One region of the Bacillus sp. FG16 genome, then DNA from elsewhere that is predicted to be linked to it. Evidence: riboswitches for the same ligand, from Rfam matches in the RefSeq annotation. Region 1 holds a riboswitch; each other region holds the start of a gene.
What was found. A riboswitch is a leader RNA that binds a small molecule or an ion and turns the genes downstream of it on or off. The one in region 1 is predicted to bind thiamine pyrophosphate.

Region 2: linked by a shared signal. The riboswitch ahead of ACODS7_RS15705 (energy-coupled thiamine transporter ThiT) and the one ahead of tenA (thiaminase II) in region 1 are both predicted to bind thiamine pyrophosphate.
Region 3: linked by a shared signal. The riboswitch ahead of ACODS7_RS17790 (MTH1187 family thiamine-binding protein) and the one ahead of tenA (thiaminase II) in region 1 are both predicted to bind thiamine pyrophosphate.

The regions. Positions count from the first base shown of each region.
Region 1 covers NZ_JBMDKC010000054.1:33,810-37,097, forward strand. The annotation lists gene pdxR (MocR-like pyridoxine biosynthesis transcription factor PdxR) at 1-51, shown strand, start outside; gene ACODS7_RS19320 (D-alanine--D-alanine ligase) at 56-970, shown strand; TPP riboswitch at 1,044-1,149, shown strand; gene tenA (thiaminase II) at 1,277-1,966, shown strand; gene ACODS7_RS19330 (DUF3937 family protein) at 2,422-2,685, shown strand.
Region 2 covers NZ_JBMDKC010000039.1:10,902-14,189, reverse strand. The annotation lists gene feoB (ferrous iron transport protein B) at 1-1,113, opposite strand, end outside; gene ACODS7_RS15710 (FeoA family protein) at 1,110-1,337, opposite strand; TPP riboswitch at 1,532-1,633, shown strand; gene ACODS7_RS15705 (energy-coupled thiamine transporter ThiT) at 1,720-2,391, shown strand; gene ACODS7_RS15700 (sensor histidine kinase) at 2,599-3,288, opposite strand, start outside.
Region 3 covers NZ_JBMDKC010000047.1:35,531-38,818, reverse strand. The annotation lists gene ACODS7_RS17800 (ABC transporter substrate-binding protein) at 1-258, opposite strand, end outside; gene ACODS7_RS17795 (ABC transporter permease) at 255-1,028, opposite strand; gene ACODS7_RS17790 (MTH1187 family thiamine-binding protein) at 1,000-1,320, opposite strand; TPP riboswitch at 1,422-1,523, opposite strand; gene ACODS7_RS17785 (non-ribosomal peptide synthetase) at 1,576-3,288, opposite strand, start outside.

The sequences.
Region 1 (3,288 bases):
CGGGGAATCAAAATAATTGGTGATACAATAAAAAATGAAATTTGGAGTTGAGGAAATGAGAATTGGCGTTATTATGGGCGGGGTATCGTCTGAAAAGCAAGTATCAATTATGACTGGAAATGAAATGCTCGCACATTTAGATAAAAGTAAGTATGAAATAGTTCCAATTATATTAAACGAAAAAATGGATTTAATTGAAAAAGCGAAAGACATTGATTTTGCATTGCTCGCATTACATGGAAAATACGGAGAAGATGGGACAGTTCAAGGAACACTGGAGAGTTTAGGGATTCCTTATAGCGGAAGCAATATGTTATCTAGTAGTATATGTATGGATAAAAATATTTCGAAAAAGATTTTACGTTATGAAGGTGTAGAAACACCAGATTGGATTGAACTTACAAAAATGGAGGATCTAAAGCTTGATGAGTTAGATAAGTTAGGATTTCCATTAGTGGTAAAACCAAACTCTGGCGGATCGAGTGTCGGGGTAAAAATCGTTTACAATAAAAATGAATTGATCTCAATGCTAGAAACTGTATTCGAATGGGATTCTGAAGTAGTAATTGAGAAGTATATAAAAGGTGATGAAATTACATGTTCCATTCTGGATGGAAAACAGTTACCTATAGTTTCAATTCGACATGCAGCCGAGTTCTTTGATTACAATGCAAAATATGATGATACTAGTACAGTTGAGGAAGTTATCGAACTTCCAGCGGAAATTAATGAACGTGTAAATAAAGCGTCACTGGCTTGTTATAAAGCATTAAAATGTAGTGTTTATGCAAGAGTTGATATGATGGTGAAGGACGGAATTCCATATGTAATGGAAATTAATACATTACCAGGGATGACACAATCAAGTTTATTGCCAAAAAGTGCAGAAGCAGCGGGAATTAGTTATAGTAAACTATTAGATATGATTATTGAAACATCATTAAAAGTGAGAAAAGAAGAAGGTTTTTAAGATAGTTATATAACGAATTATTTTGACAGTTTCACGAAGTATGCTATGATGAATACATTATAAAAACAAAATATTTATCCACTAGGGGGGCCTTTTATAGGCTGAGATCAAATGTGATTTTGAGACTCTTAGTACCTGATCTGGTTAATACCAGCGTAGGGAAGTGGGAAAGACGTTGCTATTTAATGAGTAAATAAATACTGTCAATTTCACTTTCTTTACGCCTGTAAAGAAAGTTTTTTTATTTTACAGCTTTAATAATTGTGGATAAATACTTATATTTTATACATTATTGGAGGGATTTAAATGACTTTTTCACAATCATTACGTAAAGAAGTAGATTCAATTTGGGAAGCGAGTTTTAACCATCCTTTTGTAAAAAAACTTGGTGAAGGAACGTTAGATTTAGCTAGTTTTCGCTATTATGTGCTTCAAGATTCATATTATTTGAGTCATTTTGCTAGAGTACAAACTTTAGGAGCTGCAAAAGCTCTTGAATTAGAGACGACAGCTCGTATGGCACATCATGCTCAAAATACATATGAGGCCGAGTTATCTTTACATGAGAATTTTGCTAAAAAGCTAGGGATAACAAAAGAAGAAAAAGATAATTTTATTCCTGCGCCAACTGCATATGCGTATACTTCACATATGTATCGTGCTGCGTATGAAGGACATTTAGGAGATATTATTGCAGCAATTTTACCTTGCTATTGGTTGTATTATGAAATTGGCGAACGCTTAAAAGAGTGTCAGCCGGAAGAGCCAATTTATAACGAATGGATTTCTGCTTATGGATCTGATTGGTTCCGTACGCTAGTTGAAGAACAAATTACACGTTTAGATACTATCGCTGAAAAAGTAACAGAGGCAGACCGCAAGCGTATGAAACAGCATTTTATTATTAGCAGTCAATATGAATATTCATTTTGGGAAATGGCTTATACATTAGAAAAGTGGCCAGTGGATACAGACGTAAAAGACGTAATTGGATAAAGAATAGAAGTAATGTTATAGATAGGTATGGATCATACCTGTCTATATATTTTTTCTTATCAAATTTGTGCAAAGTCGATAGTGCTGAGGAAATGGTGAAATGGCATATCGATAAGTTAACTAGTTTAATTGTCTACGCATTAAATGGATAAACTACTGTCACATATATTTTACAATAAAACGGATATGTTACTAAGCTAACTTCAGATGCACAACGTAATGAGATGAAATTTTACCTTGAACGTAAAGCTTGGAGGTATGAAGTTAAATAAGAAAAGAAACCCGCACTGTTAGCTGTAACGGAGTTGTTTTTTCTTTGCAGGAATTTCTAAATTACCATGAAGTGCTGTTAACACAATATGCAAATATGCATATTGTGTTTTTTTGAGTTCTTTTTGTGTTAAAATCAAATATAGAGATATGGAAATATAAAGAAGTAAAAGCAGGAATATCCAATGAATTTTGAGAGGTGTTATATGTTTACAAATAAGAAATTAATTCGATTTGGTTTATCGTTGTTTGTATTTTTAGGAATCATTAATTTTACAATCAGCTATTTCCAAACATATCTTGAAACAGCAGCAGATATTAAATGGGTAATTCCGGGAATTTGGCAAACTATTTTAATAGATGTTCCTCAAGGTATACTTGTTCTTTTAGGCGCAATTGCTTTATATGATTTCACAAAAGAGGCATCACAAAAAGACGCATCAATCTAAATGCGTCTTTTTTCAATTAGCAATTTCATAGAGAGTTTTGCTAAAGAAATAGAATGAAAAGCCCTAATTAGGGCTTTTTTCTTTGTAGGAATTTCTTATCCGTCATAGAAACCGGTCACTAGGAAATGTTATAGCGAAACGCATTTACAGTACAGAAAAATCTAAGTGACAGACGGAAATATATAGGATATGGCGCCATAATTATTGAGAAATTAATTGAATTTAGTAAGTATGAAGATATGACGCTAGAATTCATATTTTTTAATTTTTATTTATCCCGCATTAACGGGTAGTAAGCCCCCCGCCTCAAAATTCAGCAGAAGCAAAGAAGTTAGGTGGCGGTCGGACTGTCCGTAAAAGCCCGATTGGTGAGGGCTAATAATCAGTGGGGGATGAGCTAACCCCCCACTGATTAAAGTTTCACTTTATAAAAATGAGCCCATAGTAAAAATAGGTATATGAACAAGGTGCATCATTTAATGATAAGTCATACTTTGTTGGTGTACGTATTGAACTTAGTTTATAGTGCTATTCCTACTTAGATGTAACGAACAGAAACATAGGGAAGCATCGATGAGGTTGTATTTTATAAATGGAGGTTAT
Region 2 (3,288 bases), on a different contig from region 1:
TCGCGCCATATATCCTGAGTCTTCTAATAATGAAATGAAAAAGAATAGTGCAAAGATTTGTGGTACGAATACTAATACAGCACCAACACCGGCAATAATACCTTCTGTAACGAGTGCTTGAATAAAATCAGAAGCTCCAATACTTGTAAGTCCAGCCGTCACCCAATCCGTAAGCTGACCACCAAAAAACTCATCTAACATATCCGATAAAGGTGTACCAATCCACGTAAACGTAACCTGAAAAATAAAAAACATAACTGCTAAAAAGATTGGAAGTCCTAAAATTTTATGTGTAATTAATCTATCAATTTTTTCTGAAAAAGGAATTTTTCCTTCTTTCTCATGCTTCATAACATTTGTTTTTAACTTTTCAATATACGCTTCACGAGTTTTGTAAATGTGCTCTTCTAACGTACAATCAAGTTTTCCTTCTAAGCGAGATCGAATGGCTATGAGTTCCTTATAAATTGGTAATGCTTTCATTTCTTTTTCTACTACTTCGTTATTACTTAAAAATTGAAGAGCTAACCATCTCGGATGCTCGTAATTCACTGTCTCTAAAAGAGCAATTACTTCTCCAATTCCTTCATCCATTTGTACACCATATGAAATAAGGAATGGCTTTTTCTCTTTTTTGTCATTTTCTTTAAGAGTCGTAAGTAGTTCTTCACAACCTTTTCCACTTCTTGCAACGACAGGAACGACTGTTACACCTAATAGTTCTGATAATCGTTTTACATCAATGACAATTCCTCTTTGCTTCGCCACATCAACCATATTTAAACCAATTGAGACCGGCTTACCAAATTCAAGTAATTGCAACGTTAAATGCATATTTCTCTCAAATTGCGAAGAATCTACGATATTTAACATATGATTAAATTCTTCTGTTAATAGAAAGTTTGTTACAACACCTTCATCACGTGAAACTGGATTTAAATCATACACACCTGGTAAATCAATTAATGTTCCTTGTCTATCTTTTAATTTACCAACCTTTTTTTCTACTGTTACACCGCTCCAGTTTCCTACGTATTCATAAGAACCAGTAAGTGCATTAAATAATGATGTCTTCCCTGTATTCGGATTCCCTAGCAAAGCTACCTTATTCACGCTAATTCCACCTTTATCATTTTCGCGTCACAATGACGAATACTAATTAACTGTCCACGACACTCCAATGTACAAGGACCTTTGAACATCGCTTTCTGTTTCAAGCGAAGTTCGCTTCCTTCCGCAAGACCGAAAGCAGCTAGTCTACGCTTTAATAGCTGATCTAAAGACTGAATACTTTTTACTAACACTTTCTCTCCAATTTTAATATCTACTAAGCTCATAACCTTCCCCCTCAGAAGAGAATGATAATTATTTTCAAAAAAATTATACCACACCCAATTTCTCTTGTACTATACCCTTTTGCTTCATATTTATTAACATTTCGCTACAATTCTATTTCAATTATTGTCATACAGCATTTGTTTGCCATTCTCATCCATTTCGCTTACAATAAACAATAGCAAATAAAGAATCTCGTTATCACTGGGGGAGCCATGCCGCTGAGAGGGAACACTTCGTTCCGACCCTTCGAACCTGTTAGTTAATGCTAACGCAGGGATTGTGCAAACGTCCGAAATACATACCTCATTTTTATTTACGTATTTCGTATCCTCCTATGATATCTATTCTTTTTTGTACAACTTGGATTTAGGGGGAGACAACATGCGTAACACCAATTTACAAGCGATGATCGAATCTGCTATTCTTGCAGCCTTCGCCTTGGTCATCGATATTTTACCACTTTCAATCAAAATATCAGCAACAGGCGGTTCCATTTCATTTGCTATGATTCCTATTTTTATTATCGCATACCGCTGGGGCTTCAAAATGGCTTTCTTAGGAGGCTTAATTTGGGGATTATTACAAATTGTCGTAGGCGATGCCATTATCGTCACACCAATTCAAGTACTAATTGAATACTTCGTTGCTTTCGCATTCATTGGATTTGCTGGGTTATTCTATCGTCCAATTCAAAAAGCACTTTTAACTTCCAATAATAATAGCGAAGAGCAATCAAATTTAGGTAGCCGTAAAGACAAACCTTCATCAAAACAAAACCAAGGAAAGAAAGTAATTGGATACATTATCGTCGCTACTTTTATCGGTAGTCTAGCTCGTTACTTCTGTCACTTTATCGCTGGTATCATTTTCTGGGGACAATATGCACCAAAAGGCCAGTCGGCTTTCCTATATTCTTTAATATTTAACGGTAGTACAATGATTGGTTCCTATATTCTATGTACCGTTTTACTTATATTTTTATTTATCACTTCACCACGCTTATTCAAAAGCATCAGTGCTTATCAAATGAATACACAAAAAAAGGGCGCTTAATGAGCGCTCTTTTTTCATATCGTAATATTAATTAAAAATACAATAAATGCGCAAAAGAAAATAAATACCATTATACTTAGCCAATTGCTATGCACGGTTCATCGACTCCTTACATAACCTCATATTCTAAACAAATTATACTGATTAAAAATAAAGATTAGGTAAAGATAATATGAAAATAATTTAAAAAAACGTAGATCATATTTTCTACGCTTTTTTCGGTAAATAGAAATAAAATAACACACCATCTTCTGTATTTCCTGCCCCATATTCAGCATCATGTAGTTCTAAAATATTCTTTGAAATGGCAAGCCCAAGCCCCGTCCCACCTTGTGAACGCTGACGAGCTGTATCCACTCGATAAAAACGATCCCAAATTTTATCTAATTGTTCTTCTTCAATGTGAGTACCTTTATTTTCAATGCACACTTTTATACGATCCTTCTCATCTATTGTAGAAATAATAATATCTTCTTTATTTGGTGTATAACGTATGGCATTCGTAATGAAATTCACGATGACTTGTTCAATCCGGCCTTGATTTGCAATCACTTCAAATGAACATATATTTTTATGAATACGAAGCTCTTTTTTCTCTATTTCCACAGATAGATGTTCACATATGTCTTCAATTACTGTATCAATATAAAACGAAGCCTTTTTCATTTTATATGTACCAGATTCAAATTTAGCTAACTCAAGCATATCCAAAATTAACGTATCCATTTTGTCTACTTCTCTCTCCATCGCCTGAAAATAATAATCCTTTTTATGCTCAGCTACCCCGTCTTTTAAAATAGAAATACAGCTTTTCATAATACTTAGCGGTGTTTTTAATTCATGTGAAACACCAGAAATGAATTCTTTTCGCGTCTTTTCTAACTTTCTTTCCTTTTC
Region 3 (3,288 bases), on a different contig from region 1:
AGCTTTTCCTGATGCTATCATTTGCTCTGCTGTTACATTGTCACCTGGTTGAATAATTTCTACATCTAATCCTTGCTTTTTGTAATAATCTTTCGCTTGCGCTACATATAAGCCAGTATGATTCGTATTTGGAAACCAATCTAATACTACTTTTACTTTTTGATCTTTACTTGCGCTTTCTTCTTTCTTCGCCGGATTACATCCAGCCACACCTACTGCTAATAAGGCAGCTAACATAACTTTTAAACCTTTTTTCATTTTCTGCCGTCCTTTCTATATATCCATGGTGCTGTTATTCTTGCCATAAACTCTACGATAAAATACAGGCATAATGTCACCATAACGATGATTGCTGCAACACCAAATACTCGGGCAGTCAAAAAGGATTTTGTAGCCCTCGTAAGCATAACCCCTAATCCTTCACTTGCACCGAGCCATTCTCCGATAATTGCCCCCATTACGCTATATGTAACTGCAATTTTTAAACCTGAGAAAAAGTATGGGAGCACTGCTGGAAATTTTACTTTCTGGTAAACTTGCCACTTTGTCGCCTTCATTGTTTGTAACAGCTTCAACATGTTTTTATCTACTGTTTGAAAACCTTCTAAAATACTAAGCGCAATTGGGAAGAAACAAACGAGTATTACGACCATTACTTTTGGCAACATCCCATATCCAAACCAAATAATAAATAGCGGTGCAAGTACAACGATTGGAATTGTTTGCGAAATAACGAGCAATGGATTTATTAAAATACGAAATAACGGTATAACGTCCATAATAATTGCGATGCTCGTCCCCAATAAAATTGCAAAGAATAGTCCAATTATAACTTCCTGCAGTGTTTGCATCGTATTTGGTAATAGTAAATCTTTCATCCCAATTAATTCTTGAACAATGGCAGAAGGCTTTGGTAAAATCCACGGTTCGATTTTAAATAATGAAACAGATCCTTCCCATATTGCAATGAGAAGGATAAGCCAAATAGTTGTAATAAGTTTAGATTGCTTCTGGTTTTTCATATTCATCACGGTACTTCCAAACCTTTTCATCTATTGTTACACCAGTGCTTGGACGATAATGGATTTTAATAGAAGTAATCACTTCTTCTGCTCCAGCATCGACGCAAGCTTGTTGCGCACGTTTAACGACATCAAGAAGTACATCTAATTCTCCTTCCAAAGTTGTTTCCATTGCCCCTACTTCATAACGAACTCCCGATTGTTGCACAACTTCAATTGCTTTATCGACAACAGAATATACATCTTTCGTTTTCGCTTGTGGTACTACTGAAAATGACATTGTAACTTGTTGTGACATAATAAAATCCCCCTTATAAAATTAAATTTCAAAAATAAGAAAAGGCTTTCCTACTGCGTAGGAAAGCCTTGTATGCAAGTTATTATAGAATAACATATGCTACATCACTTTAAGTAACTCCCTACGCTGGCATTATCCAGATCAGGTTGAGGGTCGATGTTTACTTACATCCTCTCAGCCAATTGGCTCCCCGGTCCTTAATTCGTTTTCATTGTAGCATGATTTATTTTATTGAACAAACAAAAGCATGCATAATCATTTCATTATTTTTGGAAAATATCCAACTTTTTCACCATGAGCTAATAACTGCTGTATAAATTCTTTATTGATTGCTGGTACTATCAATTCTTTTTTCTTAATCCATTCATTCGTTCTACGTGTACCCATTACAATTTCAGATTGCTGCGCTCCATCTCCTGCAACTTGAGAAGCAATTAACTCAGCTACTACTTCATTTCCCTTCGCTAATTCAAGTCCGGTATTTACATATTCTGAAAGTGGAACCATTTCAAGATTGTATCCACACTCTCCAATTAGCTGTATAAATTGTTCAAACTCAATTTGATGTGGATGACAGATGTGCAACGTTTCTCCATCTATTTGTGAATCTTGTACATACGTTACAATTGATTTACTAGCAAAATCAATTGGTGTGAAATCGATTCCCCATTTCACATTAGGAGCTTGTCCAATAAGTAGCATCGCTTTAATAAGACGATAGAATGCGTTTCCTTCGATATTTTGTTGGAATACACCTGTCTCTGAATGACACGCTAAGTTACCTGCACGATAAATATTTCCACGGACACCCTCTTGTATCGCTTTACGAACAAGGTTTTCTGCCTGTAATTTGCTATCAGAATACACATTCTCTAACTCTACATCGTAATTAAAATCACCTGTTTCCACATATGTGTCCCATTGCTCTATTGCTAATTCTATCGGAATACCAATTGTTGAAATAAAGTGGAATGATGCTCCTTCTTCCGCTAGGGCTAACATACGACTCGTTCCTTGCACATTCACATTTTCAAACTGGGCTACATCTCCAAAATGTCTTACATCTGCACCGCAATGAATCACCGTATCAACTTTGGAGTGAATAAATTTAAATTTATCCTCATCCATACCAAGATACTCTGCCCCAAGATCACCAGGTACTGCTGTTATGCGTTGCAACCATTCTTGACTTATATCTTTAAAGTAATTTGTTAATGTATTAACAATTCTTTGTTGTATATCTTGCGTCGGTCTTACTAAGCAATAAATATGTGCTGTTGTATCTTTTAATAATTCATACAATATATGTGAACCTAAATAACCTGTAGCTCCCGTTAAAAAGATATTTGAAACTTTGCTGTCTGTCACTTCATTTATACGGGAAATTGGATCTGGCTCATGTATAACTTTATATTCATGGAATACTTCTTCTTCCTCAACTTTTAATTCTCTTTGAATTTGTGCTAACCCATATATCGTTCGTTCCTGGAAGAAGTCTTGAATTGTTAAATACGGAAAGTCTTCTTTCAACAAAGTTAAAACTCGCAATACTTTCAATGAATGCCCACCGATTGTAAAGAAATCATCATGAACACCAATTTTTGAGATTCCTAATACATCAATCCAAGCTTTCGCTATTTTTTCTTCCGCTTCGGTAGATGGTGCAATATATTCTTGTAAACGAAGTGGTTCATAGTCTGCTTCTAGTTGTGCTAATCGCTTCAAATCAACCTTTTTATTCGGTGTAAGTGGCAGTTCATTAATATAAATTAATTTAGACGGTACCATATAATCTGGTAATCGTTCTCTTAAATCATGTATTAAAGTTTCCATAGCAACTTCATTACTAGTTGTATAGAAAGCAACTAAGTAATGACTACCTTCTTCACCTTTCTTCGTAAATACAGCTGCATCTTTTACCATTTCATATTTTGCAATTGTGTTTTGGATTTCACCCAATTCAATTCG